Regions from separate parts of the Kineococcus sp. GCM10028916 genome, predicted to be linked through region 2. Evidence: riboswitches for the same ligand, from Rfam matches in the RefSeq annotation. Region 2 holds a riboswitch; the other holds the start of a gene.

Region 1 (13,983 bases), on a different contig from region 2:
GCCGCGACGAGACTGCCCAGGGAGTTGCCCAGGACGCCGGCCAGGGCCGTCACCCGCCCGTGCGCGAGGGCGCGGCCGACGATGAAGAGGACGCTCGGGCCGGGGACGGCGATGACGACGAGGCTCGTCGCGGCGAGGGCGAGCACCTGCTCGGTGGTGACCACGCGCGCAGCGTAGGCCTCGGGCCTGGGCGCTGGACGCCGGCTGGACGACCGGTGGTTGCGTGACGGGGGTCGACTGTGAGTGACTGCCAGGGACGGTGGGGTCGCGGGGGCCACCACGGGCGCACGGAGGACGGCGGAGGTGCGTGTGGGCCTGACCACGTCCGACACCCCCGTCCGCGAGGACCGGGGATCCGGCACGTTGCTGAGCCTGGCGAGCGCCCTGGCCCGCACCGACAGCGTCGAGGACGTCGCCCTCGCGGTGCGCGACGTCATGCGCGCGGACCTCGGGGCGACCTTCGTGTCCGTGTCGTTGGTCGACGGCCCCTGGCTGCTGACGCCGGCCCTCGGCCAGCTCGACGACGACACCGAGCAGCGCTGGCTGCGGCTCCCCCTCGACCTGGACACCCCCGCGCACCGCGTCGCCCGCACGGGGCGCCGACTGGTCTTCGACTCCCTGGCGAGCCTCGTCGCCATGTTCCCGCACGGCCGTGCCGCGTTCGAGCGCGCCGGGCTGCGCTCCGGTGTCGTGCTGCCCATGACCATCTCCGACGGGTACCGCATCGGCTCGGTGACCTTCGCGTGGGACGTCGACCGCACCCTCACCGAGGACGAGGCGGTCCTGGTGACGGCCGTGACCGACGCGACCGCGCAGGCGGCCCGGCGGGCCCAGCTGTACCGGGAGCGCCGCGACGTCGCGCACACCCTGCAGGCGGCGATGCTGCCGGAACTGCCCGTGCTGCCGGGCCTCGCGGTGGCGAGCCGCTACCTGCCCTGGTCCACGACCGACGAGCAGGTCGGGGGTGACTGGTACGACGCGATCTCCCAGCCGGACGACGGGGTCCTGCTGGTCATCGGCGACGTCGCGGGCCACGACACGGAGGCGGCGGCCCGGATGGGACGGGTGCGGTCGATGTTCCGGGCCCTGGCGGTGGACCGGCCGGAGGAACCGCCGGCCGCGCTGGTCAGCCGCCTCGACCACGTCCTGTCCGCGCTCGGGGACGAGACCCTGGCGACGTTGATCGTCGCCCGCCTCGACCCGTCCGGCCCGACGCGGCGGCTGTGGTGGACGACGGCCGGTCACCCGCCGCCCGTCCTGGTCGACGCGGCCGGCCGCAGCACGGTCCTGGTCGCGGAACCCGACCTCCCGCTCGGGGTGGCCCCCGGCCAGCCCCGCCACGACCACGACATCCCGTGGCCGCCAGGGGCGACGCTGGTCCTCTACACCGACGGCCTCGTGGAACGCCGCGGCCGCGACGTCGGCGACGGCATCGTCGTGCTGCGCGCCGCCCTGGAACGGACCCACACCGAGGACGTCGAGACGCTGCTCGGGGAACTGGTCACCGAGCACGTCGCCAACAGCGAGGACGACTGCGCGGTCCTCGCCGTGCGCGACGTCTCCCCCACCCGCTGACCCGCGGTCCTGCGGGGATCCCCGGCAGGACCACGGGCGGGCCGGTCTCAGAAGCGGAAGGCGGCCACCAGGTCGTTCAGTTCGGCGGCGGCGCGGGAGAGCTCGCCGGCGGTGTCGGCGGTCTGGGTCGCCCCGGCCGTCGTCTCGTCGGCGGAGGCGGCGATGCCGGAGATGTTCGAGGCGATCTCCTGCGAGCCGGACGAGACCTCGGTGACGTTGCGGACCATCTCCGAGGTCGTCGCGGACTGCTCCTCGACGGCGGCGGCGATGGTCGACTGCAGCCCGTCGATGCGGGCGATGACGTCGGTGATCTGGCTGATCGCCGACGCCGCGGCGGAGGCGTCGGCCTGCGTGGAGCCGACCTTGGCCACGATCTCCTCGGTGGCCCGGGCGGTCTGCTGGGCCAGTTCCTTGACCTCGCCGGCGACGACGGCGAACCCCTTGCCCATCTCCCCGGCGCGGGCCGCCTCGATGGTGGCGTTCAGGGCCAGGAGGTTCGTCTGCTCCGCGATGGAGGTGATGAGCTTGACGACCTCGCCGATCTCCCGGCTGGAGACCGAGAGGCGTTCGAGGGTCTCCCCCGCGACGTTCGCGGCCGAGACGGCGTCGGCGGCGGTGGAGCTGGCCTCGGCCGTGCTGGTCGCGATCTCGCGGATGGCGGCGGTCATCTCCTCGCCCGCGGCGGCGACCGTGCCGATGTTGGCCGAGATCTCCTCGGTCGCGGCCGAGACGACCTGGGTCTGGGTGGCGGCCTCCTCGGCGCCGGCGGAGAGGCGGGTGGCGACGGCGTCGAGCTGCTCGGAGGAGCTCGCGAGGACGGAGGCGTTCGCGCTGATCCGGCGCATGGAGTCGGCGAGGCGGTCCATGGTGGTGTCGAGCGCACCGGCGACGCGGCCGACCTCGTCGCGGCCGGCGATGCCGACGCGCTGGTCGAGGCGGCCCTCGGCCATCCCCTGCACGACCGCGAGGGTGCGGGCCAGGGGACGGGCGACCGAGCGGGAGACCAGCACGGCGACGACGACGGCGACGGCGATCGCGGCGGCACCGAGGACCAGCAGCAGCGCGACGGCGGCGCGGTAGGAGGACGCACCGGCGGCGGTCATGTCGACCGCGGCCTGCTGCTCGCCGGCGGCCATGGCCTTCAGCTCGGTGGTGATCTGCTTCGCGATCGGGCTGATGGTGGCGGTGCGGTAGGCGATGTAACCGGCCTGGTCGTCGGCGTTGGCCAGGGCGATGAGCTGCACGCGGGCGTCGCGGTACTGCTTCAGGCTCGCGACGAAGGCGTCCCGGTCGGCGACCTTCGCGGCCGGGCTGGACGCGAGGTAGGCGGCCCAGGACTCGTCGATGGCCGCGTCGTCGGCGGTCACCGCGTCCAGCGCGCTCTTCTTGGCGGCGTCGTCGACGGTGAGCGCCGCGTTGGTCACGTCCATGCGGGCCTGCAGGAAGTCCACCTGCACGGTGAGGATCGTCCGCACCGAGGCGAGACCCGACGACGACATCGTCGTGAGGTTGCCCTGGGAGGTGCTGAGCTTCGCCCAGCCCACCCCCACCACGGTGGCGAGCAGGAGGCAGACGACGCCGAAGCCGGCGAACAACTTGGAAGCGACGTTCAGGTCACGTAGACGGGTCACGGTGGTCCATCGGCCACCGTTCGGGGGCCCTGACCCGATTTCTAGAAGAATTCAGCGGCGGAAACCGGCGCCCACGTGGGTACCCGGCAGCCGGGCCCCCCCACCGAGCCGTTCCCGCAGGGTCGTCCCGGGGGCCGGCTTCGGGGCGGTGCGACCGCGCCGCCGCAGTTCGGGGACGAGGTGGTCGACGACGTCGACGAAGGTCCCGGGCATCGTGGCGTACATCAGGTTGAACCCGTCGACGTCGGCCTCCGCCGCGAACTCCTCGAGGTGGTCCGCGACCGTCTGCGGGGAACCCGCGAGGACCGGACCCCGCCCCCCCACCGAGACGAACTGCGCGAGGTCGTCGATCGTCCACTCCCGGTCGGGGTCGTTCGTGAAGCTCGAGAGGGCGGACCGGTTCGCGTCGGTGGTCACGTGCTGCAGGGTCTCGTCGGCGGCGCGACCGGCGAGGTCAACCCCCGTCCACCCCCCGAACAACGCGAGGGCGGCCTCCCGGCTGGCGTGCTCGCGGTAGTCGGCGAGCAGTGCGCGCGCCTCCTCGTCGCTGCTGCGGACGACCGTGGTGAGGCCGGCGAGGACCTGCACCGACCGCGGGTCGCGACCGGCGCGTTCGACCTGCTCGCGCAGGGAGTCGACGGACCTGCGGGCGATCTTCGCGGTCGGCGCGATGATGAACACGCACTCCGCGTGCCGGGCCGCGAACTCCTGTCCGCGGGGCGAGGAACCCGCCTGGAAGATCACCGGTGTCCGTTGCGGCGAGGGTTCGCAGAGGAACGCGCCGGGGACGTCGAAGTACTTCCCGTGGTGGTCGATGTCGTGGACCTTGGCCGGGTCGGCGTAGATCCCGCGCCCGGCGTCGCGGACGACGGCGTCGTCCTCCCAGGAACCCTCCCAGAGCTTGTAGCAGACCTCCAGGTACTCCTCGGCGACCTCGTAGCGCTCGTCGTGGGCGACCTGGGCGGTGAGACCCAGGTTCTTCGCGGCCGAGTCGAGGTAGCCCGTGACCACGTTCCACGCGACGCGGCCGCCGGTGAGGTGGTCCAGCGTCGTGAGACGGCGGGCCAGGGAGTAGGGCTGTTCGTAGGTCGTGGTCACGGTGAGCCCGAAACCCAGGTCCTCGGTGACGGCGGCCATCGCCGACACCGCCGCGAGCGGGTCGTTCACGGGAACCTGCACGGCGGCGCGGACCGCCGCGTCCCGCGATCCCCCGTGGACGTCGTAGGTGCCGAGGACGTCGGCGAGGAACAGCGTGTCGAAACCCCCGCGCTCGAGGAGGCGGGCGAGGTCGGTCCAGTGCGCGAGGGTCCGGTAGTCCGCGCTGCGGTCCTCCGGTCGCGACCACAGCCCGGCGGCCTGGTGGCCGACGCAGGCCATGGCGAAGGCGTTGAGGCGCAACGGTGTCGGGCTCAACGGGACAGCCCCTCCAGAGGTCGGTGCGCGGTCTCGCGGGTGAACGCGGCCGAGATGGTGGTGAGGACGGCGAGGAAGCTCAGGTACCCCGCGACGATCCAGGGCGAACCGTTCCCCGCGGCCAGCAGCGAGGCGGCGATGAGCGGGGTCAGACCGCCGCCGAGGACCGCGCCGATGGAGTACCCGAGGGACGCACCGCTGTAGCGGGTGCGGCTGTCGAACTGCTCGGCGAAGAAGGCGCCCTGAGCGCCGTACTGGCTGTCGTGACCGAGGTTGATCGCGATGACCATCGCGCCCACGATCAGGACGGTCGACCCCGTGTCCAGCAGCAGGAACGCGGGCACCGTGAACACCGCGGTGAGGACCGACCCGAACAGGTAGACGGGTTTGCGACCCACCCGGTCCGAGAGCAGGCCCCACAACGGGGTGGCGGCGAGGCTGAGGACCGAGGCGACCAGCACGGCGAGCAGACCGACGTCGGCCCCGTCCTCGCGCACGTGGTTGGTCAGGTAGTTCAGCGCGAACACCGTGTAGAGGACGTAGGCGCCGTTCTGACCCAACCGCATGCCGGTCGTCAGGAGCACCCCGCGCTTGTTCGTCGCCAGCACCTCGGCGACGGGTCGGCGCGACGTCGCGTCGGCCTCGCGCAGCGCGGTGAACGCCGGGGAGTCGGTGACCTTGAGGCGGATGACCAACCCGATGACGACGAGCACGGCGCTGGCCAGGAACGGGATCCGCCACCCCCAGGCGAGGAAGTCCTCGCTCGAGGTCAGGGTGCGGGTGAGCCAGAAACCCCCGCTGGCCAGGACCATGCCGGCCGCGGAACCCATCTGCGGGATCGCGCCGAACAGACCGCGCCGGCCGGTGGGGGCGTGCTCGACGGACAACAGGACGGCCCCGCCCCACTCACCTCCGGCCGAGAAACCCTGCAGCAGTCGCGCCGCGACCAGCAGGACCGGGGCCCACACCCCGATCCGGTCGTGGGTGGGGAGCAGGCCGATGGCCGCCGTCGAGATCCCCATGACCAGCAACGAGGCCACGAGGACCGCCTTGCGGCCCACCCGGTCGCCGATGTGACCGGCCACCGCACCGCCGAGGGGGCGGGCGGCGAAACCCACGGCGTAGGTGGCGAACGCGGCGATCACGCCGACCGCGCCACCGACGTTCGGGAAGAACAGCGGGCCGAGGACGATCGCCGCGGCCGTGCCGTAGAGGTAGTAGTCGTACCACTCGATGGTGGTGCCGACGAAGCTCCCCAGCGCCGCCCGGCGGCGGACGAGGGGTTCGCTGGGCGTGGCGAGGACGGTGTCGTGCACGGTGCTCACAGAACGGTTCTCCCATCGGTCCTGGCGGTAGCACCTTCCCCGCGGGGTGGTTGCTGCGACGTCGACGAGCCAGGTCTCTCGGTCGCTCTGGATGGCTGGGGCGAACCTACGACGGGGGCGCGCACCAGGCAAACCGGGGCCCGGTCCCGAGCGCGGGGCGCGAGCCGGTGCCAGAGTGGGCGGGTGAGCTTCCCGTGGGTCCGCTCCCCGCGCACCTCCCGGACCGTCGCCCTCCTGCTGGCCGTCTGCGCGGCCGCCTGCGCCGGGCCCGACGACGCCGCCTCGTCCTCCGCGCCCCTGCGCCTGCTGTCCCTGGGCGACTCCGTGCCGGCCGGGGACGTCTGCGGCTGCACCGCCTTCCCGGACCTGGTCGCCGACGGCCTCGCGCCGACCGGCGGGGCCGACGTGGTGCAACGGGCCAGCGGCGGGGCGACCTCGACCGACGTCGACTCGGTCCTGCGCCGGCTCGCGGCGGACGAGGGACCCCGGCTCGGCGCGCCGGACGTCGTGCTCCTGCAGGCCGGGGCCAACGACCTCGTGCAGCAGGTCGACCTCGCCACCTCCACCGCCGGGGCCGTCGACACCGACGCGACGATCGAGCGGGTGGTGGCGACGCTGGCGGAGACCGTCGACGAGCTCACCGCCACCGGGGCCCGGGTCGTCGTCCTCGACTACTGGGCGGTCGGGCTGGACGGTGCCGTCGCCCGGCAGGAGTACACCCCCGCCGAGCTGCACGACCAGGTCGCCCTCACCGACGCCTTCGACGACCGCCTCGCCGTCGCGGTGGGGAGCGAGGCGCTCTTCGTGGACCTGCGCCCGGTGTTCCACGGCCCGGACGGGACCGGCGACCCGACGACGCTGCTCGCCGCGGACGGCGACCACCCCGACGCCGCCGGGCACCGGGCCATCGCGGACGCCGTGCTGGACGTGCTCGCCGGCTCGGAGGGTGCTGCCGGTTCGCCGGGAGACCGCTGAGAGAGGGCACGTCCCCGCCTGTGGTGACCCATGGTGGTCCCGGCGCACCACGCGCCGGTTCTGGCACGGGGGGTGTGGGGTGGGTCTCGACGATCCGCTGACGCGGTGGATCGCCATCGGCGTCGCAGTGGTGGCCACGGTGGCGCTGGTCGTCTGCTGGCGGGGGCTGGCCCGGCGGGGGTTCCTCGCCGTCCTGGGACGCTCGGTGGCCCTGCTCGGGGTCAACGTGAGCGTCCTCACGGCCGTCTTCCTCGTCGTCAACGCCCAGTTCGGACTGTTCTCGGACTGGGCGGACCTCCTCGGGACGCAGCAGGTGGTCACGACCACGCAGGCCAGCGGGTCGGCCACCGCCCAGGCGTCCGAGGCCGCCCCCGTCCGTCTCGACGGCTACGACGGGAGGGTCTGGCGGGTCCAGGTCCCCGGCCCCCGCTCCGCCACCACGGCCGAAGCCCTGGTGGTCCTGCCCACCGGGTACGGCACCACCCCCGCCCCGGCCGGGGGGTACCCCGTCATCGAGGCCTTCCACGGCTACCCGGGGACCCCGGAGCAGTGGCTCGACGCGATGCACCTGCTGCCCTCGCTGGACGCCGCGGTCACCGCGCACCAGCTGGCCGCGTCCGTGGTGGTCATCCCGACGCTGGAGGTCCCCGCCGGACGCGACACGGAGTGCGTCGACGCGGGAGCCGGCCAACCGGCGCTGGAGACCTGGCTCTCCCAGGACGTCCCCGACTACGTGGAACAGCACTACGCGGTGAGCAGGCAGGCGAGGTCGTGGGCCACCCTCGGGTTGTCGATGGGTGGCTGGTGCGCCAACGAGATGACCATGCTGCACCCCGACCGCTTCAGCGCGGCGATCGCCTTCGGCGGCTACTCACGCCTCGACCTGGGGTCCTGGAAGCCGTTCTCCGCGGACAGCCCCCCGGCGAAGCGCTACGACCTGGTCGCCCTCGCGCGCCAGGACCCGCCGCCCGTGCGGTTGTGGGCCCTGGCCTCGAAGGAGGACGGGCTGTCCTGGCCGAGCACCCAGGCGCTCGCGAGCGCGGTGCACGGGTCCACCACGATGACCCTCGTCACCCAGCAGCAGGGCGGTCACCGGACCAGCATCTGGGCGGGCATCGTCCCGCAGGCGCTGACCTGGCTGGGGTCGGCGCCGGGGTTCGCCCCGGCGACCTGACGCCGCCCCGCGGTCAGGGTCGGCGGGCCCGGAGCTCCGCCACGAGCGCGGGGACGACCTCGCCGAGGTCACCCACGATCCCGTAGTCGGCGAACTCGAAGATCGGGGCGTCGGGGTCGTTGTTGACGGCGACGACCGTGCCGGCCGCGTCCATCCCCCCGCGGTGGTGGACGGCGCCGGAGACGCCGAGGCCGATGTAGAGGCGGGGCGAGATGGTCACGCCGGTCTGCCCGACCTGGGCCTCGTGCCCGATCCAGCCCTCGTCGGTGGCGACGCGGGTCGCGCCGACGGCCGCGCCGAGGACGTCGGCGAGCTCCTCCACCCCGGAGAAGTCCCCGTCGACGCCACGGCCACCGACGACGACGACCTCCGCCTCGGCCAGCGCCGGACGGTCACCGGTGGGCCGCTTCGTGCGGGAGACGACGGTGACCGCCCGGGCCGCCGCGGACGCCTCGACGGTGTGCTCGACGAGAGCCGTGTCGGCGGGGACGGCGAGCGGCGCGGCCGGCACGACGTTCGGGGCCAGCGCGACGACGGCGAGCCGGCCCGTCGCGGCGCAGGCGGTGTCCCAGGACCCGGCGAGGACGCTCTTGCGGGCGACCCACTGCCCGTCCTCGACGGCGACCGAGGCGGCGCCGGTGACGACCCCGGCACCGGCGCGGACGGCGAGCCGGGCCGCGACCTCCTTGCCCTCGAACGTCGAGGCGACCAGCAGCAGCGACGGTTCGACGGCGGTGATCACCGTCTGCAGGGCGTCGACGACGGAGGCCGTCAGCTGGGCGTCGGCTCCGTCGACGTGGACCTGGTGCAGCGTCGCGGCGCCGTGCGCGGCGAGGAGCTCCGTCTGCGGCGACTCCCCCACCCAGACCGCGTGCACGACGGCGTCGGGCAGGTCGCGCGCGAGCGTCAGCAGTTCCAGCGCGGTGGGGCGGACGGCGCCGTCGGCGTGGTCCACGAGAACCAGGACGTTCACTGGAAACCCTTCTGCGACAGGTAGTCCACCAGGGCGGGAACGGTCTCCGCGTCACCGGTCACGACGATCCGGTCGGGTCGTTCCGGACGCGGCTGCGCGTGCACGACCGTCGTGGCGGAGCCGCCGGACCCGACCGTGGCCGGGTCGAGGGCGAGGTCGGCCAGCGTCCACGACGTCACGGGTGCCTTGCGGGCGGCCATGATCCCCTTGAAGTTCGGGAAGCGGGCGCGGAAGGCCTGGTCGGTGACCGAGAGCACCGCGGGGGCGGGGGCGGTGAGGACCTCGACGTCGGTCGACGTCTCGCGCTGCACCCTCACCACACCGTCGCTGAGGGTGATCTCGTCCGCCAGCGTCAGCTGCGGCCACCCGAGCAGCTCCGCGAGCGCCGCAGGGACCAGGGACGTGAGCCCGTCGAGCGCGGCCATCCCGGCGACCACCAGGTCGACGGGGCTCTCGGCGTGCAGCTTCACGATCGCCGCGGCGAGGATCCGGGCGGTGGCGATGGCGTCGGAGCCGGCGACGGCCTCGTCGCTGACGTGCACGGCGGTGGACGCGCCCATCGCGAGCCCGCGGCGCAGTGCCTCGACCGCCGGCGCCGGGCCGAGGGTCAGGACGGTGACGTCGTGGCCCTCACCGGGGAAGCCCGCGGCCTCGGCCGTGCGCAGCCCGGCCTCGAGGGCGTCCTCGTCGAGCTCGTTGAGGGTGTCGTCGTCCCCGCCCCGGACGAGGCGCCCGTCGTCCCCCAGGGAGCGGGGCGACTGGATGTCGGGGACGTGCTTGACGCAGACGACGACGCGCACGTCAGACCGTCCCGCGGGAGTGCTTGATCATGTCCTCGCGGGACACGACCTTGACGCGCTGGCGGCCGTGGGGTTCGCCGAGGGAGCGTTCGTGGGCGTCGAGGACCTCCCAGTCCGACCAGGTCAGGACGTCGACGCCCTTGCCCCGCAGGAAGTCGAGGATCGCCTGCGGGTTGGGCTCCGCGGCGCGCTGGAGCGCGGCCGCGTCGGCCAGGAGGTGCTTGACCGTCTCGGAGGCGTCGGACTTGGTGTGCCCGATGAGCCCGACGGGACCGCGCTTGATCCAGCCGGTGCAGTAGACGCCCTCGACGGTCTCGCCCCCGGGGGCCAGGACGCGGCCCTCGTGGTTGGAGATGACGCCCTTCAGCTCGTCGAAGGGGACGCCCTCCAGCAGGGAGCCGAAGTAGCCGACGGCGCGGTAGACGGCCTGGACGTCCCACTCGTGGAAGTCGCCGGTGCCCTCGACGGAGGTGTCGCCGGTGAGGCGGGTGCGTTCGGTCCGCAGCCCCCGGACGTGCCCGTCCTCGGTGGTGAGGACCTCGACCGGGGCGTGCAGGAAGTGCAGGTGCAGACGGCGCGAGGCCGTCGACTCCCCCTCCTTCAGCGTCCAGTCGGTGAGCGTCTTCACGACCTGCTTGGTCTGGTTGGACTTCGCGATCGCCTCCATCGAGCCCTCGTCGAACTCGAAGTCCTCGGGGTCGACGATGACGTCGACGTCGGGCACGTGCCCGAGCTCGCGCAGCTCCAGCGGCGAGAACTTCGCCTGCGCGGGACCGCGGCGGGCGAAGACGTGCACGTCCTTGACCTTGGAGGCCTTCAGCCCCTCGTAGACGTTGGCCGGGATCTCCGTCGGCAGCAGGTCGTCGGCGTGCTTGGCCAGCACGCGGGCCACGTCGAGGGCGACGTTGCCGGCGCCGAGGACGGCGACGGTCTCGGCCTCCAGCGGCCACTCGCGCGGGTAGTCGGGGTGCCCGTCGTACCAGGAGACGAAGTCGGCCGCGCCGTAGCTCTCCGGGGCCTCGACCCCGGGGATCGCGAGCGTCGCGTCCTTGATCGACCCGGTGGAGAAGACGACGGCGTCGTAGTGGTGGCGCAGCTCCTCGAGGGTGACGTCGGTGCCGAAGTCGACGTTGGTCAGCAACCGGACGTCCCCGCGGCCGAGGACCTTCTCCAGCGCGACGATGATCTGCTTGATGCGCGGGTGGTCGGGGGCGACGCCGTAGCGGACCAGACCGAACGGCGCGGGGAGGCGCTCGAAGAGGTCGATGCCGACCCCGTCGAAACCGGTGGCCGTGAGGTCGGCCTTGGAGAGGATGTCCGAGGCGTAGATCCCGGCCGGTCCGGCTCCGACGACGGCGACGCGCAGCGGACGGTTCGAATCGGTCACAGCTCTCGGTGTCCCTCTCGTAGGTGGTGACGTGCTGGGTGACGCGCTGGGATGACGTGGAAGGCAAGCCTAACGCGGCCCGCTGGAGCGGCCGACGCCACGATGACCCCCGTGGACCAGCGCGCAGCAGAGCACACCGAGTCTCCCTCGGCCGAGCACAGGACGCGCACCGGAGTCCTCGCCGGCCTCGCCTGCTACTGCGTCTGGGGCCTCTTCCCGTTCTTCTTCCACGCCCTCGCACCGACCGGCGCGGTGGAGCTGCTGGCCTGGCGGGTGCTGTGGTCGCTGGCGCTGTCGGTGCTGGTGGTGACCGGGTTGCGCCGCTGGCCCGCGGTCCTGGCCGTGCTGCGCTCGCCGCGGCAGCGGGGACTGCTGGCGGTCGCGGCCGTCGCGATCGCGGTGAACTGGGGCGTCTACGGCCTCGCCGTGGTCACCGGTCACGTCCTCGAGGCCTCGCTGGGCTACTTCGTGAACCCGTTGCTGACCGTCCTGCTCGGGGTGGTGGTGCTGCGGGAACGGCTGCGCCGCACCCAGTGGATCGCCGTCGGGATCGGGCTGGCCGCGGTCGCCGTCATCACCGCGGACCTGGGACGGCTGCCGTGGATGGCGCTGACGCTGGCCGTCTCCTTCGGCAGCTACGGCCTGCTGAAGAACCGCCTCGCCCGGCACGGCTCGGGGCTGGACCCGCTGACGGGGCTGACCGTCGAGACCGGGTTCCTGGCCCTGCCCGCGGCCGCCGCGCTGCTCGTCCTCGGGGACCGGCTGACCTTCACCGGCTTCGGCGCCTGGCACACCGTGCTGCTGGTGCTGTCCGGTCCGCTGACCCTGGGTCCGCTGCTGCTGTTCGCGGTGGCCGCCGGCCGGGTGCCGCTGAGCGTCATCGGGATGCTGCAGTACCTGACCCCGGTGCTGCAGTTCGTCGCGGCGCTGCTGCTCGGCGAGACCATGCCGGCGTCGCGCTGGGTCGGGTTCGGGCTGGTCTGGGTGGCGCTGGTGGTGCTCACGACGGACGCGGTGCGCCGCCGGGGACGGCCCCGGGACTGGGAGTCCACCGGGAGTTGACCGGGAGGGCACCCGCGACCGTGCGTCGGCTGTGGCGGAGGCAGCAGACTGCTCTGCGTGCTCCCTCCCCTGTTGGCCGGCCGTGCGCGACGAGGGCGGATCCGCCGCATCGGCGCCGTCGCGGTCGCCTTCCTCGGTCTCGTCGGTGTCGTCTCCGCCATCACACCGCCCTTCCGCGAACGGTTCGCCCCGCTGCTGGACGTGCTGCCGCTCGCGGTCCCGTTGGGGGCGAAGACGGTCCTGGTGCCGGTGTCGATCGCCCTGCTGCTGCTGGCCCGGGGCCTGCGCCGCGGTCAGCGGCTCGCCTGGGGCACGACGATCGGTCTGCTGGCCGCGTCGGCCGGTCTGCACGTGCTGAAGGGCATCGACGTCGAGGAGGCCGTGCTCGACGTCGTCGCCCTGGTCTGGCTGGCGGTGAACGCACGGTCGTTCCCGGTGCTGCCGAGCGCGGCCCGAGCCCGGCGGGTCGGGTGGGTGCTGGCGATCGGGGCCCTGGCCTCGCTGGTCGTCTCGGCCGCACTGGTGGTGGCCGTGGGGGCCGAACGGCACCCGGGCGAGACGATCGAGGCGGTCGTCCAGCGCCTCGTCGGTGACCAGCGCACCCCCTTCCCGAAGCTGCGGGGGGACGAGGGCCACGCCTTCCTGCCGCTGCTGAACCCGTCGCTGCTGGCGCTCGGGCTGACGTTGCTGGTGGTGCTCGGCTGGGTCCTCTTCTCCCCCCACCGCCCGGACGTGCTCAGCGGTGAACAGCGCCGCGCCGAACGGGAACGCGCCCGGGAGGTCGTCCTGCGCTGGGGCGGGGAGACCCTCGACTACTTCGCGCTGCGCGACGACAAGGACTTCTTCTTCGCCTCCTTCGAGGAGGGCACCGGCGTGGTCGCCCACAGCGTCCGGAACGGGGTCTGCCTGGTCTCCCCGGACCCGATCGGGCCCCCGCAACGCCGCGGCGCCCTCCTCGTGGAGTTCCTCGACCACGTCGAACGCAACGGCTGGTCGGTCGCCGTCGTCGGGGCCCGCGCCGACTGGCTGCCCTCCTACGAGGCGGTCGGGTTGCGACCGGTGTACCTGGGCGACGAGGCCGTCCTGGACTGCTCGCAGTTCTCGCTGAAGGGCTCGAGCATGAAGAGCCTCCGGGGTTCGGTGAACCGGGTCGCGAAGGCCGGGATCACCGTGGAGTTCCACGACGGACCCACGCTGCCGGAACCGGTGAAGGAGGAGCTGCTCGCGATCTCCGGGGAGTCGCGCCACGGGGAGGCCGAACGCGGCTACTCCATGACGTTGTCCCGGTTGTTCGACCCCGCCGACACCGGCGTCCTGGTGAGCGTCGCCCGGTTCGCCGACGGCCGGGCCGCGGGGTTCATCCAGTGGACCCCGGCCGCCCTGGTGCAGGGGTACTCCCTCGACGTCATGCGCCGATCCACCGCCGAGGACGTGCCGAACGGGTTGACCGACGCCCTCATCGTGGCGACGGCCCAGCACCTCGTGGAGAACGGCCTGCGCGGGCTGGGCCTCAACTTCGCCGTGCTGCGCGAGATCGTGTCGGGCGAACGCGAGGGGACCTTCGCCGACCTGGGTCGCCGGGCGCTGCACGCGTTGTCGAGCAGCGCGCAGATCGAGTCGCTGTGGAAGTTCAACGCCAAGTACGACCCGGACTGGCGACCCCGCTAC
Region 2 (13,983 bases):
ACCCGAAGTGCTGCAGGCGCGTCACCTCAGACCGCCACGGGGAGCTCGGCGGGAACCGTGGCGGCGAGCGCGAGCTCCAGGTCGGCGAGCAGGTCCTCGCGTTCCTCCAGCCCGATCGAGAGCCGCACCAGTCCCGGCCAGATCCCGGCGGCGAGGCGTTCGGCCTCGGTGCGGTGGGCGTGCGTCGTGCTCCCCGGGTGGATGACCAGCGAGCGGACGTCGCCGACGTGGGTCATCCGGGTGAACAGCTCGACGGCGTCGACGAAGCGTTGCGCCGCAGCCCGTCCACCCTCGAGGGTGAAGGAGAACACCGCGCCGCTGCCCCGCGGCAGCAACCGCTGCGCGACCGCGGAGGTCCCGTGGCCGGGGAGTCCTGCGTGGTCGACGCTCACGACCTCCGGACGCGCCGCCAACCAGCGGGCGAGTTCCAGGGCCGTCGACGTCTGCCGCGCCACCCGCAACGACAGGGTCTCCAGGCCCTGCTGGACCAGGAACGCGTTGAACGGGGAGATCGTCGGCCCGAACCGCGAGGCGACGACGGCCCGGGTGTGCTCGACGTAGGCCCGTCGCGGCCCGTGCGCCTCGACCCAGCTGACCCCGCCGAGGACGTTCGCCGGAGCGCTCAGGTGGTCGAACCCGCTCCAGTCGAACGAACCGCCCGTGACGATCGCGCCGCCCAGGGCCGCCCCGTGCCCGGCGAGGAACTTGCTCGCGGAGTGCACGACGACGTCGGCGCCGTGGTCGAGGGGGCGCAACAGGTAGGGCGTGGCGAAGGTGTTGTCGACGACGAGCGGGATGCCGTGCCGGTGGGCCACGGCCGCGACGGCGGGCACGTCGAGGACGACGTTCTTCGGGTTCGCGATCGACTCGGCGAAGAACACCCGGGTCTCGGGGCGCACCGCCGCCTCCCACGCCGCGGGATCGGTGCTGTCGGCGACGAAGTCGACGGTGATCCCGAGCCGGCCGAAGTTGTCGACGAGCAGGCCGCGGGACCCCTCGTAGAGGTCCCCCGCGGCGACGACGTGGTCGCCGGCGCCGAGGACGCCGAGCAGGGCCACCGTGATCGCGGCCTGGCCGGTGCCGACGACGATCGCGTCGCTGCCGTGCTCGAGGACGGCGAGGCGCTGCTCGAGCGCCGTCGTCGTGGGGTTGGCCATCCGGGTGTAGACGTAGCCGTCGTCCTCACCGGCGAAGCGGGCACGCGCCTGCTCGAAGTCGTCGAAGACGAACCCGGCGGTCAGGTGGACGGGGGTGACGCGGGAACCGGTCGCGGGATCGGGCGAGGAACCCGCGTGGACCTGCTGGGTGGCGAAACCGTGCGGGAACGGGACGTGCGACATCGACGGGACCTTCCGGGGAGCGTGAACGGGGGACCTGGCGGGCGTTCAGCCCCGACAGGTCATCCCGGCGCTGCGCAGGAGGTCGATCACGAGACGGCGCGTCAGGCGGTGTTCAGGCACGGAGCTTCTCCCATCGGTCCTGGCGGAAGCACCTACCCGAAGGCGGTTGCTGCGGCGTCGACGAGCCAGGTCTCTCGGCCGCTCTGGATGGCTCCTCCAGTGAACGGTGACCGCGGGCCCCGTGTCAAGCGCTTCACCCGGTCGGGGCGCGAGTAGCGTGCCCGCTCGTGATCCTCACCGCGATGCTCTTCTACCCCGGGGGCGAGCACCTCACGAGCTGGCGGCTCCCGGGCGGGCGCCCGGACGACTACCTCACCCACGGCTACTACGAGGACTTCGCCCGCACCGCGGAGCGCGGCGGGTTCACGGCGTTGTTCTACGCCGACGAGCTCTACGTGTGGGACCGCTTCCCCTCCGGGGTCGAGCACGTCGCCAACGTCCGCCCGGAACCCTTCGGGCTCCTGGGCGCGCTCACCCGCAGCACGGAACGCATCGGGCTGGTCGCCACCGTCTCCACGACGTGGAACCAGCCCTTCCACACCGCCCGCCAGGTCGGTTCGCTGGACTTCCTGAGCTCCGGGCGGGCCGGGTGGAACCTGGTGACCTCGGCCAGCGACGAGGAGGCGCGCAACTTCGGTCTCGACGTGAACCTGGACCACGCCGCGCGCTACCGCCGGGCGGGCGAGTACGTCGAGGTCGTGCAGGGCCTGTGGGACAGCTGGGACGACGACGCGATCCGGCCCGACGTCACCTCGGGCCGCTACGCCGATCCGGCGGGGATGCACGTCCTCGACCACGAGGGTGAGTTCTTCCGCGTCCGGGGTCCACTGAACCTGCCCCGTCCGCCGCAGGGCCACCCGGTGCTGTTCCAGGCGGGTTCCTCCGAGGACGGTCGTCGGCTGGCCGGGAAGCACGCCGAGGCCGTCTTCGTCCCCGGCAGCGCCCCGCTGGAGGGCGCCCGCAGGCTCGCCGACGACTACAAGCGCCGCGCCGCGGACAACGGCCGCGACCCCACCCACCTCAAGGTCCTCCCCGCCCTCTCCCCCGTCCTCGGCGAGACGCCGGAGCGCGCGCTCGAACGGGTGGACGAGATCGAGGCGTTGACCCCGGACCGTCTCAGCCTCGACTGGCTCTCCCACCACCTCGGGGTCGACCTCTCCGGCCACCCCCTCGACGAACGGTTCGAGTTCGACTTCAGCGGCGGGTCGAACCAGGTGCAGACGGTGTTCGAGGGGGTCCGCAAGCTCATGGAGCGGCAGTCGGACCCGGAGCGGTTCACGCTGCGCGACCTGTACCGGACGATGCTCCGCCGCCGGTTCCTGCCCGGGACGCCCGAGCAGGTCGCGGACTGGATGGTGGAACGCTTCGAGAACGGGGCCGCCGACGGTTTCACCCTCGCGTTCTCCTCCGTCCCCGCGGGGCTCGAGGAGTTCGTCGAGCAGGTGGTGCCGCTGCTCGTGCGACGTGGTGCGCTGCCGCCGGAACTGCCCGCGGCGACCCTGCGCGAGAACATGGGGCTGCCCGTCCCGCCGAGTCGCTACGCCTGAGAGACCCGCCATGGCCGACGCCGTCCACGAACACCCGCTCGCCGTCCTGCTCGGGATCGAAGGACTCGCCCTGCAGCGGGCCACCACGGGTCACGGCCGGCACGGCCGGGAGTTCGTCGAACGCCGCCTCGCCGAGGTGCGCCGGCTGCGCGACGACCCCCGGCTGCGCGACGGTCTCGACGTGGCCCGGGTGCCCCCGGGCGAGGGGTACGCCGAGTGGTCGCGGCGCTACGACGTCCCCAACACCGCCTTCGGCGACGCCGACGTGATCCTGCCCTGGCTCGACGACCTCGCTCCGGGGGACGCCCTCGACCTGGCCTGCGGGACGGGCCGCTGGTCCACCGAGCTGGCAGCCCGCGGACACCGGGTCACCGGCGTGGACGGTTCCCCGGAGATGCTGGCGCTGGCCCGGGTCGCGGGCGTCGAGTTCCTCCCGGGCGACCTGCACGCGGTCCCGGTGGGCGACGCCTCGTCCGACGTGGTGGTCTGCGCCCTGGCCCTCTCCCACGTCCCCGACCTCTCCCCGGTCTTCGCGGAGTTCGCCCGCGTCCTGCGCCCCGGTGGGACCCTCGTCGTCTCCGACGTCCACCCCGACCGGATCCGCCGGGGCTCGATCCCGGCCTCCCCCGGCCCCGAGGGGGAGGCGCGGCGCATCGAGGGTTTCGTGCACCCCGTCGGCACCCAGCTGCGCGCCGCGCTCTCCGTCGGGTTGCGGGTGCTCGACTGCGTCGAACCCGTACCGTCCGGGTCCACGACCGGCCGACCCGGCCAGGACGGTCCGGGGACCTGAAACGAGTGGCCGTGGTCGCTCGAGGCGCTCGTCCCCGAGGCGAGCGACGCCGCCTACCTCGGGCAGCCCGCGTTGGTGGTGTGGCGGTTCACCCGGTGATCGCCCGCAGCTGCGCGATCCACTCCCGGCCGAGTTCCCGCCCGTTCGGCAGCGCGTCGTCGCGGTCCCAGCGCCACGTCGTGACGATGGCGAGCACCAGCGCCCGGCAGTCCCGGAGCAGGTCGGGGTCGAGTCCCGGGTAGTGGTCGGCGACGTCGTCGGGCGCGTGGGCGAGGTCGAACTCGACCGGTCCGCGACAGCACGTCTCCAGGTCGACGAACCATGCTCCCGACTCCGTGGCCAGCACGTTCCCCTCGTGCGGCTCCCCGTGGATCACCTGCTCGGGGCCGCGGCCGACGACGTCGCGCAACCGGGTGAGGATTCCCGCCAGGAACGTGCGGTCGACCTCGGGGACCTCCGGGGTGCGGTCCCGGTCGGCGAGCAGTCGAGACGCCCGGTCGACCCGTTCGGTGACGTGCGGCACGGCGGCGAACGGCAGGGCGAGTCCCCGCAGGTCCTCGTGCAGTCGCCGCAGCGCCCGGGCGTACTCCTCGGCCGAGAGGGGGCGTTCCCGGACGGGGTGGAACTCCCAGAAGGTGACGCCGAACCCGTTCCGGACGTGGACGCGCGGTCGCACCCGCGGGTCGAGCGCCACCGCGGGGCTCCCGACGGCCGCCAGTCGCCGGGCGAGGTCGACCTCGAAGGCCAGGATCCCGTCGGACTCCGGGGCGACCCGGGCCAGGACGTCCGCGGGCAGCAACCGCAGCGTGAGCTTGTTCGAGTTCTGGAGGACGACGGCGTCGCCGACCTCCAGGCCCTCGGACCCGGCGACCGCCGACGCCGCACGCACGGCGTCGGCCGTCTCCGCCGGCTGCATCACGTCACCTCGGACCCGTTGGGGGGCAACCGGTCCGCGTGCTCAGAGTTCCGCGAGACGCGGGACGACGGCGTCGCCGAAGGACTTCACCGTGCCCGCCTCGAAGTACGGGAAACCGCCGTGCAGGTGGGTCACACCGAGCGCGGCGTAGCGCTGCGCGCTCTCGAGGAACCCGTCGAGGTCGTTCGGGGTGAACGGGGCCATGACGGTCTTCTCGATGGTGTCGTAGTCGCGGCCGAGGTCGTCGCAGTGCCGTTTCAGGACGTCCAGCTTGTGCGCCACGTCGTCGCCGCCGAAGAGGTTGCACGCGTCCCCGTACTGCGCCACGAGGCGCAACGTCTTCTTCTCCCCACCTCCGCCGATGAGGATCGGCGGGTGCGGACGCTTCAGCGGCCGGGGGTTGCCGAGCGTGCGACCCAGCGTGTAGTGCTTCCCCTCGAACGGTTCCTCGGAGTCCGACCACACCTGCAGGCAGATCCGCAGGGTCTCCTCGAGCCGCTCGAAGCGTTCCGCGGTGGGCGGGAACGGCAGTCCCAGCCCGGTCGCCTCCCCCTCGAACCAGGCGGCACCGATGCCGAGCCACGCGCGGCCACCGGAGAGGACGTCGAGGGTCGCGACGAGTTTCGCGAGGAGGCCCGGTTCCCGGTAGGTCACGGCGGTCACCCAGGCGAGGAGTTCCACCCGTTCGGTGCGGGCGGCCAGGAACCCCAGGGTCGTGTAGGCCTCGAGCATGGCCCGCTCGGCGTCGCCGATGGGCGGGATCTGCCAGAGGTGGTCCATGACGCTGACGCTGCGGTAGCCCGATTCCTCGGCCTCACCGACGATGCGGATGAGGTCCTCGCGCAGGGTGGCCGGGCCGCCGGGGTTGGTGAAGTCGGAGACGTGGAGTCCGATGTGCATGGCGGCGAACCTACGCCGTTCCCGTGCTCAGGTCTTGCGCACCCGGATCGGTCCCTTCGCCGTCGAGGGGTCGACGACCTTCCCGCCCTGGGTGATCTCCGCCTCCCCGGCGACGACGAGCCGGCGGGCGGCGGCGCGCGCGGGTTCCATCAGCTCCTGCCAGCCCTCACCGCCGACGGCGCGGGCCACCTCGCTGGGGCAGATCGTCTTCGACCGCCCACGGGCGTCGAGGAGCGCACGCATGGTGGTCTCGAGCTCGGCGTCGACCGCGGACGCGGAGGACTTCGCCCGACGCCGGCAGCCGTCGGAGCAGTAGCGGACCTCGTCCCAGTCCCGTTCCCACTTCTTGCGCCAGGTGATCGTGCGACCGCAGACGACGCAGTCCTTCGTCGGCAACGTCTTCCCGCTCACCCCGTCACTGTAGGTCGGGCGCGCACGCCGGCCGTCGGAGGGTTTCAGGCCGGGCGCTGCTCTCCACCCCTTCCCCTGGGGACGCGCCACGGCCCGTGGTGCGTTCCGTCGGCGGCAGGTCTAGGTTGGGAGGTGCAAGTTGTACTTTCAACTACCTGGAGGTTACCGGTGAGCGACGTCAAGCTCGCGATCGTCTACTACTCCGCGACCGGCACGGTGCGCGGCATGGCCGAACGCCTCGCCGCGACCGGCGAGTCCCTCGGCGCCGAGGTGCGGCTCCGGCAGGTGGAACGCACCCCCACCGGTGGGGAGAAGGCGGCCACCGACGAACAGGCCGCCGAGGCCGAGGAGGCCAAGGGCGCCGCCGGGGTCACCGCGGACGACATCGTCTGGGCCGACGCGGTCCTCTTCGGCTCCCCGACCCGCTACGGCAACATCGCCGGGCAGCTCAAGGTGTTCATCGACTCCCTCGGCGCCCAGTGGGGTGCGGGTCAGCTCGCCGACAAGGTCTACGCCGGGTTCACCTCGACCTCGACCCTGCACGGCGGTCAGGAGTCCACGCTCCTCGCGCTCTACAACACGATCTACCACTTCGGCGGGATCATCGTGCCGCCCGGGTACACCGACCCCTCGAAGTTCGTCGACGGGAACCCCTACGGCGTCGGCCACGTCGCCGGCCAGGGCGACCGACCGCTGGACGGCGTGACGTTCACGGCGCTGGACCACCTCGTGACCCGCGTCGTCGCCACCGCGAAGAAGCTCACGGCCTGAGACCGGATTCACCGGTCGATGTGCTCCAGCTCCCACGTCCGGGCGTGCCGGTCGTCGGGGGCGGAGCACGTCAACCGTTGCGCCGCAGCTGATCCCACCCGCAGGTGCACCCGCAGCGGACGCCCCTCGTGCTCGAGGTCGACGCGCCAGCGGCCCTCCTCCTCGTCGACGACCGCCCGCGGGCGCAGCGCGTCGAGCACGTCGATCCCGAGTTCCAGCCGGGCGTGGGCCTCCGCGGCCTGGATCACCCCGGGGTCGCAGGAACGACCGCGCAACCGGTGCGGCAGGACGCGACCGGTGCGCAGCGCCGCCACCAGGTCTGGTGCGTCCGCCGGGGACAACCGCCCGTGCGTGACCCCCGTCGGCAGCGACAGCGCGGTCGCGGCGAAGCGGTCCCCACCGAGGTGGGAGCACTCCCACACCGGACCGGGGTCGAGGTCGGCGAGCGCCGCGACGACCGGGCGCCCCCGCAGCGCGCAGCACCAGTCCTTGCGACCGTGGGTGCAGACCAGGAGCAGCGGCTCGTCGTGAAGCTCCCAGCCCTCGGTCGCGGCGGCGGCCTCGGCGACCTCCGCCTGGGGGGTCGTGCGGGTCAGGGTGCGGGCCCGCCCGCGGCGGACGTCGACGAGGAACAGCCGACGGGGGCCGTCCGGGTCGAGGTCGCGCGCGGAGGGGCGCCGGATCAGCAAGAGCTTCAGACCGCGTTCCTGCGCGGTCCCGCGGAGGGCGTCGGTCACCACCGGCCCGAGCCGGGACGCCGGCACGGCCCCGGCGCCCCAGGCCCCGGGTTCCTCGACCAGGAGGTAGCCGCGCACCGCGGTGGCGGTGCCGAGCAGGGCGTCGCCCCGCTCCTCCGCCGCCGCGGCGCACGAGAACCGGCGGGCGATGGCCTCCGTGCTCAGGCCGGACCCCCTGCGGGGAGCAGGACGTTCTCGCGCAGCAGACGGCGCACGACGACCAGGGCGTCGTCGGCGTCGAGGCCGACCGCGGCGAGGTCGCCCGCGGACGTGCGGCCCGCCGTCAGGACGTGGTCCAGGGCGGGACGGAGCCAACCGGGGAAGGTGATCCGCCGGTCCGGGAGGACGAGGTCCACGGTCTCGCCCGGGCCGGTCAACCGGGGACGCACCCCGCGCCGGACCCGCACCGCGCGGTCCGGGGTCAGGGTGCGGGCGGCCTCGTCCTGGGCGAGGACCCCGACCGGTTCCGGTGGCACCGCACCGGCCCGCCGCCGGGCGACGAGGCGTTCGACCGCGTCCTCGTCCAGGGTGTCGAGCCAGCGTTGCGCCGCGGCGCGGAACTCCTTGACGGCCTCCGGGGTCGGCGCTCCGGGCAGCGGCAGCGCGCGACGCAGGGCCACGTCCCCGGTGCCGGCGGAGGTCACCGCGTCGGTGAGGACGTCGGCCCACGTCGTGGCGAGCACCCCGATCGTCAGGTGGATGGACCGGTCCTCGGTCGTGCGCGCCGAGTGCAGCCAGCCGCGGGGCAGGTACAGGGCGTCGCCGGGTTCCAGGACGGTGTCGATGACGGCGGGCCGCCCGCCGACGGGGTCCGGGCCGAGTCGGGTGGAGGGCTGGGACTTCAGCGGGAGTTCCACCGCGGGCGGGTGGATCGTCCAGTGCTTGCGCCCGTCCACCTGGAGCACCACGACGTCGTGGGTGTCGTGGTGGGGGTTGAAACCCTGCGCACCCGGCGGGGTCACGTACACGTTGACCTGGCACTGGTGCCCCAGGTCCTCCGCGAGCTGGGAGCAGAACGACTGCAGCGCAGGCCAGGTGCGGTGCAGGGCCTGGAGGACGATGGTCGCCCCGTCCGCGTGGGCGGCGGCGATGCGCTCGGAGTCCGGCAGGTCCGACAACTGCTGGTTGCCCGCCACCGCGCGACGGGTGTAGCTCGCGCGGGGTAGGGGCGTGCCGTTCTTCACCAGGGAGAAGAACGGGGTCCGCAGCGCCCGGGGGCCGAGGAGCTCGTCCACGTCCGCGGGCGCGAGCAGGTCGTGGACGGAGCCGCGACCGCCCTCGGCGGCACGGTCGGCGGCCCGGACGAGCAGCGGAGCGGCGTTCCAGTGCTCCTCGGCGAGGCGGTCGGCGGCCTCCCCGAAGCACCGTCGCAACGCCGGACCGGCGCTCGTCACGTCAGGATCCCGCGGGGTCACTGCCCGCCGGGTCGCTGCCGCTCGGGTCGACCTGGGTGGAGTCGGAGTCGCCCGAGTCGGAGTCCCCGCCCTCGCCGCCGTCGGGGTCCACCCCGGCCGGGTCGGAACCCGAGGGGTCCACCTGGGTGGCGTCGCTGTCGCCGGAGTCCGCGTCGCCCCCGGGGGTCGAGGCGGAGGTCGTCGTCGTGATGTCGTCGTCGCTGAGGTTGCTCATGGGGCCACCCTGGCACCCACCTCCCGGCGGGGCACCTCCGAGCCTCCTGGGGACGCGACGCGATGTGCCTGCGCGGTGAGCGCCCGACTGCCAGACTCGTCCTGCTCCACCCACTCGACGACGAGCCCGCCGGAGGCGCACGTGCCCAGGTCCAGGATCTCCCCCAGGTTCCCCAGCGCGCTCGCGGCGGCGGTGGTGGGGGCTGCGCTGGTGGTGGGCAGCGCCGGGAGCGCAGCGGCCCAGGGGCCACCACCGCCCAAGCTGAACCCGGCGGGGGCGAAGGTGGCCACCCTCGGTGACTCCTACGCCTCCGGTGAGGGCGCGCCCGCGGCCGGGGCGACGCCGTGGGTCAGCGACGTCTACGGCGACAGCGGCGCCGACGGCTGCCACCGCTCCACCCTGAGCGGTCACACCGTCTTCGGGACGGGACTGCTGCGCGGCGACGACAAGGCCTACGTCAACGCGTCGTGCAGCGGCGCCACCACCGTCAGCCTGGTGCGGGGGTTCAAGGGGGAACGCTCGCAGCTCGACGCCCTCGGGCCCCGCACGAAGACGGTCACCCTGAGCATCGGCGGCAACGACGCCGGGTTCAGCAGCGTGGCCACGGCGTGCAACACCGTGGCGACCGTCCCCGGGGCACCCTCCTGCCAGGCCGCGCTGGCGGGTTCGGCGGCCGCCCTGCGGGCGCTGACGACGGCCCCCGCCGGGGGCATCACCCCGCTGGAGCGGACCTACCGCGCGGTGCTCGCGAAGGCCCCGCACGCCGTCCTCGTCGTCACGGGGTACCCGTTGCTCTTCCCCACCGGCGCCGCGTCCCCGCGCTGCGACGTCATCCAGCCCGCGGCACGCACAGCGATCAACAACGCGACCCTGCAGCTCAACGCGGCGGCGAGCGCAGCGACGGCCGCCGTCGGGGGGCTCTACGTGGACCTGGTGCGCCCCTTCACCGGGCACTCCTCCTGCGAGGCCGATCCCGCGGCGTCGTGGATCAACACGATCGTGCCGCGCGACCCGGTGCTCAGCTTCCACCCGAACGCCACGGGACAGGCGGCCATCGCCGCGCGCCTGCAGGAGATCCGCTGCTTCGTGCATCCCGGACGCTGACCCGGGACACCCCGGACGCACGAGGGCCCCGCACCACCGTGGTGCGGGGCCCTCGTGACGACGGGGTGCGTCAGCGGGCGGCGGAACCCTCGACGTAGTCGGAGTCGTCCGACTTCACCCAGGACATGAGCTTTCGCAGCTCACGGCCGGTGGCCTCGATGGGGTGCTGTTCGGCGGCGGCGCGCAGCTTCTTGAACTCCGGCGCGCCGGCGTCCTGGTCGTCGATGAAGCGCTGGGCGAAGGTGCCGTCCTGGATGTCCTTGAGGACGTCCTGCATGCGGCCCTTGACCGAGGCGTCGATGACGCGCGGGCCGGAGACGTAGTCGCCCCACTCGGCGGTGTCCGAGATCGACCAGCGCTGCTTGGCGATGCCGCCCTCGTACATGAGGTCGACGATCAGCTTCAGCTCGTGCAGGCACTCGAAGTAGGCGACCTCGGGCTGGTAGCCGGCCTCGGTGAGGACCTCGAACCCGGTCTGGACGAGGGCGGACATGCCACCGCAGAGGACGGCCTGCTCACCGAACAGGTCGGTCTCGGTCTCCTCGGTGAACGTGGTCTTGATGCCGCCGGCGCGCAGGCCGCCGATCGCCTTGGCGTAGGCGAGACCGAGGTCCCACGCGGAGCCCGTCGCGTCCTGCTCGACGGCGACGATCACGGGGACGCCGCGGCCGTCGACGTACTCACGACGGACGAGGTGACCCGGGCCCTTGGGGGCGACCATGACGACGTCGACGTCGGCCGGGGGCTTGATGTAGCCGAAGCGGATGTTGAAGCCGTGGCTGAAGAACAGCGCCTTGCCGGCGGTGAGGTTCGGCTCGATCGCCTCGGCGTAGAGACCGCGCTGCAGGTGGTCCGGCACCAGGACCATGATCACGTCGGCGGCCTTGGCGGCCTCGAACGGGGTCAGGACGGTCATGCCCTGCTCCTCCGCCTTGGCGCGGCTCTTCGAGCCCTCCTTGAGGCCGACGACGACGTCGACGCCGGAGTCGCGCAGCGACAGCGCGTGCGCGTGGCCCTGGCTGCCGAAGCCCAGGACCGCCACCTTCTTCCCGGTGATCTTGGACAGGTCGGCGTCGTCGTCGTAGAACATCTCGGCCACGTGGGGTTCTCTCCTCTGGATCTTCTTCGTCGTACAGGGGGTGTTCGGGTTCAGGCGGAGCGGAGCGCCCGGTCGGAGATCGCGCGCCCACCGCGGGCGAGGGCGACCGACCCGGACTGGACCAGCTCGCGGATGCCGAAGGGTTCCAGCACGCGCAGCAGCGCGGCCAGCTTGTCCGGGCTCCCGGTGGCCTCGACGGTCACGGCGTCGGGGGCGACGTCGACGACGTGGGCGCGGAACAGCGCCACGGTGTCGAGCACCTCCCCGCGGGCGGAGGCGTCGGCACGGACCTTCACGAGCAGCAGTTCGCGTTGGACGGAACCGCCGTCCTCGAGCTCCACGATCTTCAGGACGTTGATCAGCTTGTTGAGCTGCTTCGTCACCTGCTCCAACGGCTGCGACTCCACGTCGACGACGATGGTCATCCGGGAGATGTCGCTGCGCTCGGTCGGTCCGACCGTGAGGGAGTGGATGTTGAAGTTCCTGCGCGCGAACAGCGACGTGACGCGCATCAGGACACCGGGTCGGTTCTCGACCAGGACGGACAGGGTGTGCTGGGACATCAGGAGATCACCTTCTCGGGGCCGGACTCGTTGTCGCCCTCTTCCTCGCGGTCCCACTTGGGCGACACCCCGCGGGCGTACTGGATCGCGTCGTTGCTCACGCCGGCCTCGACCATCGGCCAGACCATGGCGTCGCGGTGCACGCGGAAGTCGATGACGACGGGCACGTCGTTGATCGCCATGGCCTTCTCGATGGTCGCGTCGACGTCCTCGGCCTTGTCGCAGCGCAGCCCGACGCACCCGTAGGCCTCGGCGAGCTTGACGAAGTCGGGGACCGGCGCGGCGTGGGTGCCGTGGTGGTCACCGGAGTTCAGGTCGGTGTTGGAGTAGCGCTCGGAGTAGAAGAGCGTCTGCCACTGCCGGACCATGCCCAGGCTGGAGTTGTTGATGATCGCGACCTTCACGGGGATGCCGTTGAGGGTGCACGTCGCCAGTTCCTGGTTGGTCATCTGGAAGCAGCCGTCGCCGTCGATCGCCCACACCACGGTGTCCGGCTTGCCGACCTTGGCGCCCATGGCCGCGGGGACCGCGTAGCCCATGGTGCCCAGCCCGCCGGAGTTCAGCCACGTGCGCGGGTTCTCGTACTGGACGAACTGCGCGGACCACATCTGGTGCTGCCCGACCCCGGAGACGTAGATCGCCTCGGGACCGGCGATGGCCCCGATCCGGGCGATGACGTGCTGCGGGGCGAGGGTGCCGTCGTCGGACTCGGCGTAGCCCAGCGGGTACGTCGTCTTCCAGGACTGGGTGAGTTCGGTCCAGGCCGTGAGGTCGGCGCGCCCGTTCTCGAACTCGGCGGCCACGGCCGTGGTGAGCTCGGCGATGACGAGCCGGGCGTCGCCCACGATCGGGACGTCGACGGCGCGGTTCTTGCCGATCTCGGCCGGGTCGATGTCGGCGTGGATGACCTTGGCGTGCGGGGCGAAGCTCGGCAGGTCGCCGGTGACGCGGTCGTCGAAGCGCGCACCGAGGGTGATGAGCAGGTCGGACTTCTGCAGCGCCGTCACGGCCGCGACCGTCCCGTGCATCCCGGGCATGCCCAGGTTGTTCGGGTACGAGTCGGGCAGCGCACCGCGCGCCATCAGCGTCGTGACCGCGGGGATGCCGGTGAGGTCGGCCAGCGCTGCGAGCTCCGCCGAGGCGTCGGCCTTGATGACGCCACCGCCGACGTAGAGGACGGGGCGCTCGGCCGCGGCGATGAGCCGGGCGGCCTCGCGGATCTGCTTGCCGTGCGGCCGCGTCACCGGGCGGTAGCCGGGCAGGTCGATCGTCTCGGGCCAGGCGAAGGACGTCGTCGCGGTCAGCGCGGACTTGGCGACGTCGACGAGGACCGGGCCGGGCCGGCCGGTGGCGGCGAGGTGGAAGGCCTCGGCGATGACGCGGGGGATGTCGGCCGGATCGGTCACCAGGTAGTTGTGCTTGGTGATCGGGATGGTGATGCCGGCGATGTCGGCTTCCTGGAACGCGTCGGTGCCGATGGCCTTGGCGGCGACCTGCCCGGTGATCGCGACCATCGGGACGGAGTCCATGTTCGCGTCAGCGATCGGGGTGACGAGGTTGGTCGCTCCCGGACCGGAGGTCGCCATGCAGACGCCGACCTTGCCGGTGGCGACCGCGTACCCCTCGGCCGCGTGGCCGGCGCCCTGCTCGTGGCGGACCAGGATGTGCCGGACGTGCGGGGAGTCCATCAGCGGGTCGTAGGCGGGCAGGATCGCGCCCCCGGGCAGACCGAAGACGACCTCGACCCCTACCGCCTCGAGCGAACGGATGAGGCTCTGCGCGCCGGTGAGCTTGGCGACGGGGAGCTTCGGGTCCAGTGGCAGCTGCTCTGGCATCTCTGGTGTCCTCCTCGGGCGGTGCCGTTCACGGTCGTCGTTCAGTCCCGGACGCCCGGCAGATCGGTCCGCCGGACGCAAAAAGACCCCTCAGCCAGGGAAGGCGTGTGAGGGGTCGCGCGCTCGGCCGAACTGGTCAGCCGGCGCGCTGTCCGATGGCTACGAGGAACCGCATGTGCCGAAGGTAGCCCCTGCGTGGGGAGATGTCAGCCACGGGGTCATCGCGTCTCACATCGTGGACACGTGGTCCACGAGTTGGACGTTCCGCTGGCTCGCGGGCG

The links. Region 2 has a riboswitch for S-adenosylmethionine ahead of ACFQ46_RS12390 (O-acetylhomoserine aminocarboxypropyltransferase/cysteine synthase family protein). Riboswitches for the same ligand answer to the same signal wherever they lie in the genome.
Region 1: linked by a shared signal. The riboswitch ahead of ACFQ46_RS06705 (MFS transporter) and the one ahead of ACFQ46_RS12390 (O-acetylhomoserine aminocarboxypropyltransferase/cysteine synthase family protein) in region 2 are both predicted to bind S-adenosylmethionine.

The regions. Positions count from the first base shown of each region.
Region 1 covers NZ_JBHTFM010000003.1:857,103-871,085, reverse strand. The annotation lists gene ACFQ46_RS06725 (LysE family translocator) at 1-164, opposite strand, end outside; gene ACFQ46_RS06720 (PP2C family protein-serine/threonine phosphatase) at 310-1,575, shown strand; gene ACFQ46_RS06715 (methyl-accepting chemotaxis protein) at 1,623-3,206, opposite strand; gene ACFQ46_RS06710 (LLM class flavin-dependent oxidoreductase) at 3,258-4,619, opposite strand; gene ACFQ46_RS06705 (MFS transporter) at 4,616-5,944, opposite strand; SAM riboswitch class I at 5,954-6,042, opposite strand; gene ACFQ46_RS06700 (SGNH/GDSL hydrolase family protein) at 6,128-6,919, shown strand; gene ACFQ46_RS06695 (alpha/beta hydrolase) at 6,999-8,093, shown strand; gene ACFQ46_RS06690 (electron transfer flavoprotein subunit alpha/FixB family protein) at 8,107-9,066, opposite strand; gene ACFQ46_RS06685 (electron transfer flavoprotein subunit beta/FixA family protein) at 9,063-9,866, opposite strand; gene ACFQ46_RS06680 (FAD-dependent oxidoreductase) at 9,868-11,253, opposite strand; gene rarD (EamA family transporter RarD) at 11,356-12,315, shown strand; gene ACFQ46_RS06670 (bifunctional lysylphosphatidylglycerol flippase/synthetase MprF) at 12,373-13,983, shown strand, end outside.
Region 2 covers NZ_JBHTFM010000013.1:199,040-213,022, forward strand. The annotation lists gene ACFQ46_RS12385 (LLM class flavin-dependent oxidoreductase) at 1-25, opposite strand, end outside; gene ACFQ46_RS12390 (O-acetylhomoserine aminocarboxypropyltransferase/cysteine synthase family protein) at 27-1,340, opposite strand; SAM riboswitch class I at 1,468-1,554, opposite strand; gene ACFQ46_RS12395 (NtaA/DmoA family FMN-dependent monooxygenase) at 1,628-2,947, shown strand; gene ACFQ46_RS12400 (class I SAM-dependent methyltransferase) at 2,958-3,737, shown strand; gene ACFQ46_RS12405 (phosphotransferase) at 3,826-4,653, opposite strand; gene ACFQ46_RS12410 (LLM class F420-dependent oxidoreductase) at 4,696-5,553, opposite strand; gene ACFQ46_RS12415 (DUF3253 domain-containing protein) at 5,581-5,964, opposite strand; gene ACFQ46_RS12420 (flavodoxin family protein) at 6,133-6,735, shown strand; gene ACFQ46_RS12425 (sucrase ferredoxin) at 6,744-7,550, opposite strand; gene ACFQ46_RS12430 (cupin domain-containing protein) at 7,634-8,866, opposite strand; gene ACFQ46_RS12435 (hypothetical protein) at 8,868-9,101, opposite strand; gene ACFQ46_RS12440 (SGNH/GDSL hydrolase family protein) at 9,243-10,205, shown strand; gene ilvC (ketol-acid reductoisomerase) at 10,276-11,304, opposite strand; gene ilvN (acetolactate synthase small subunit) at 11,355-11,867, opposite strand; gene ACFQ46_RS12455 (acetolactate synthase large subunit) at 11,867-13,702, opposite strand.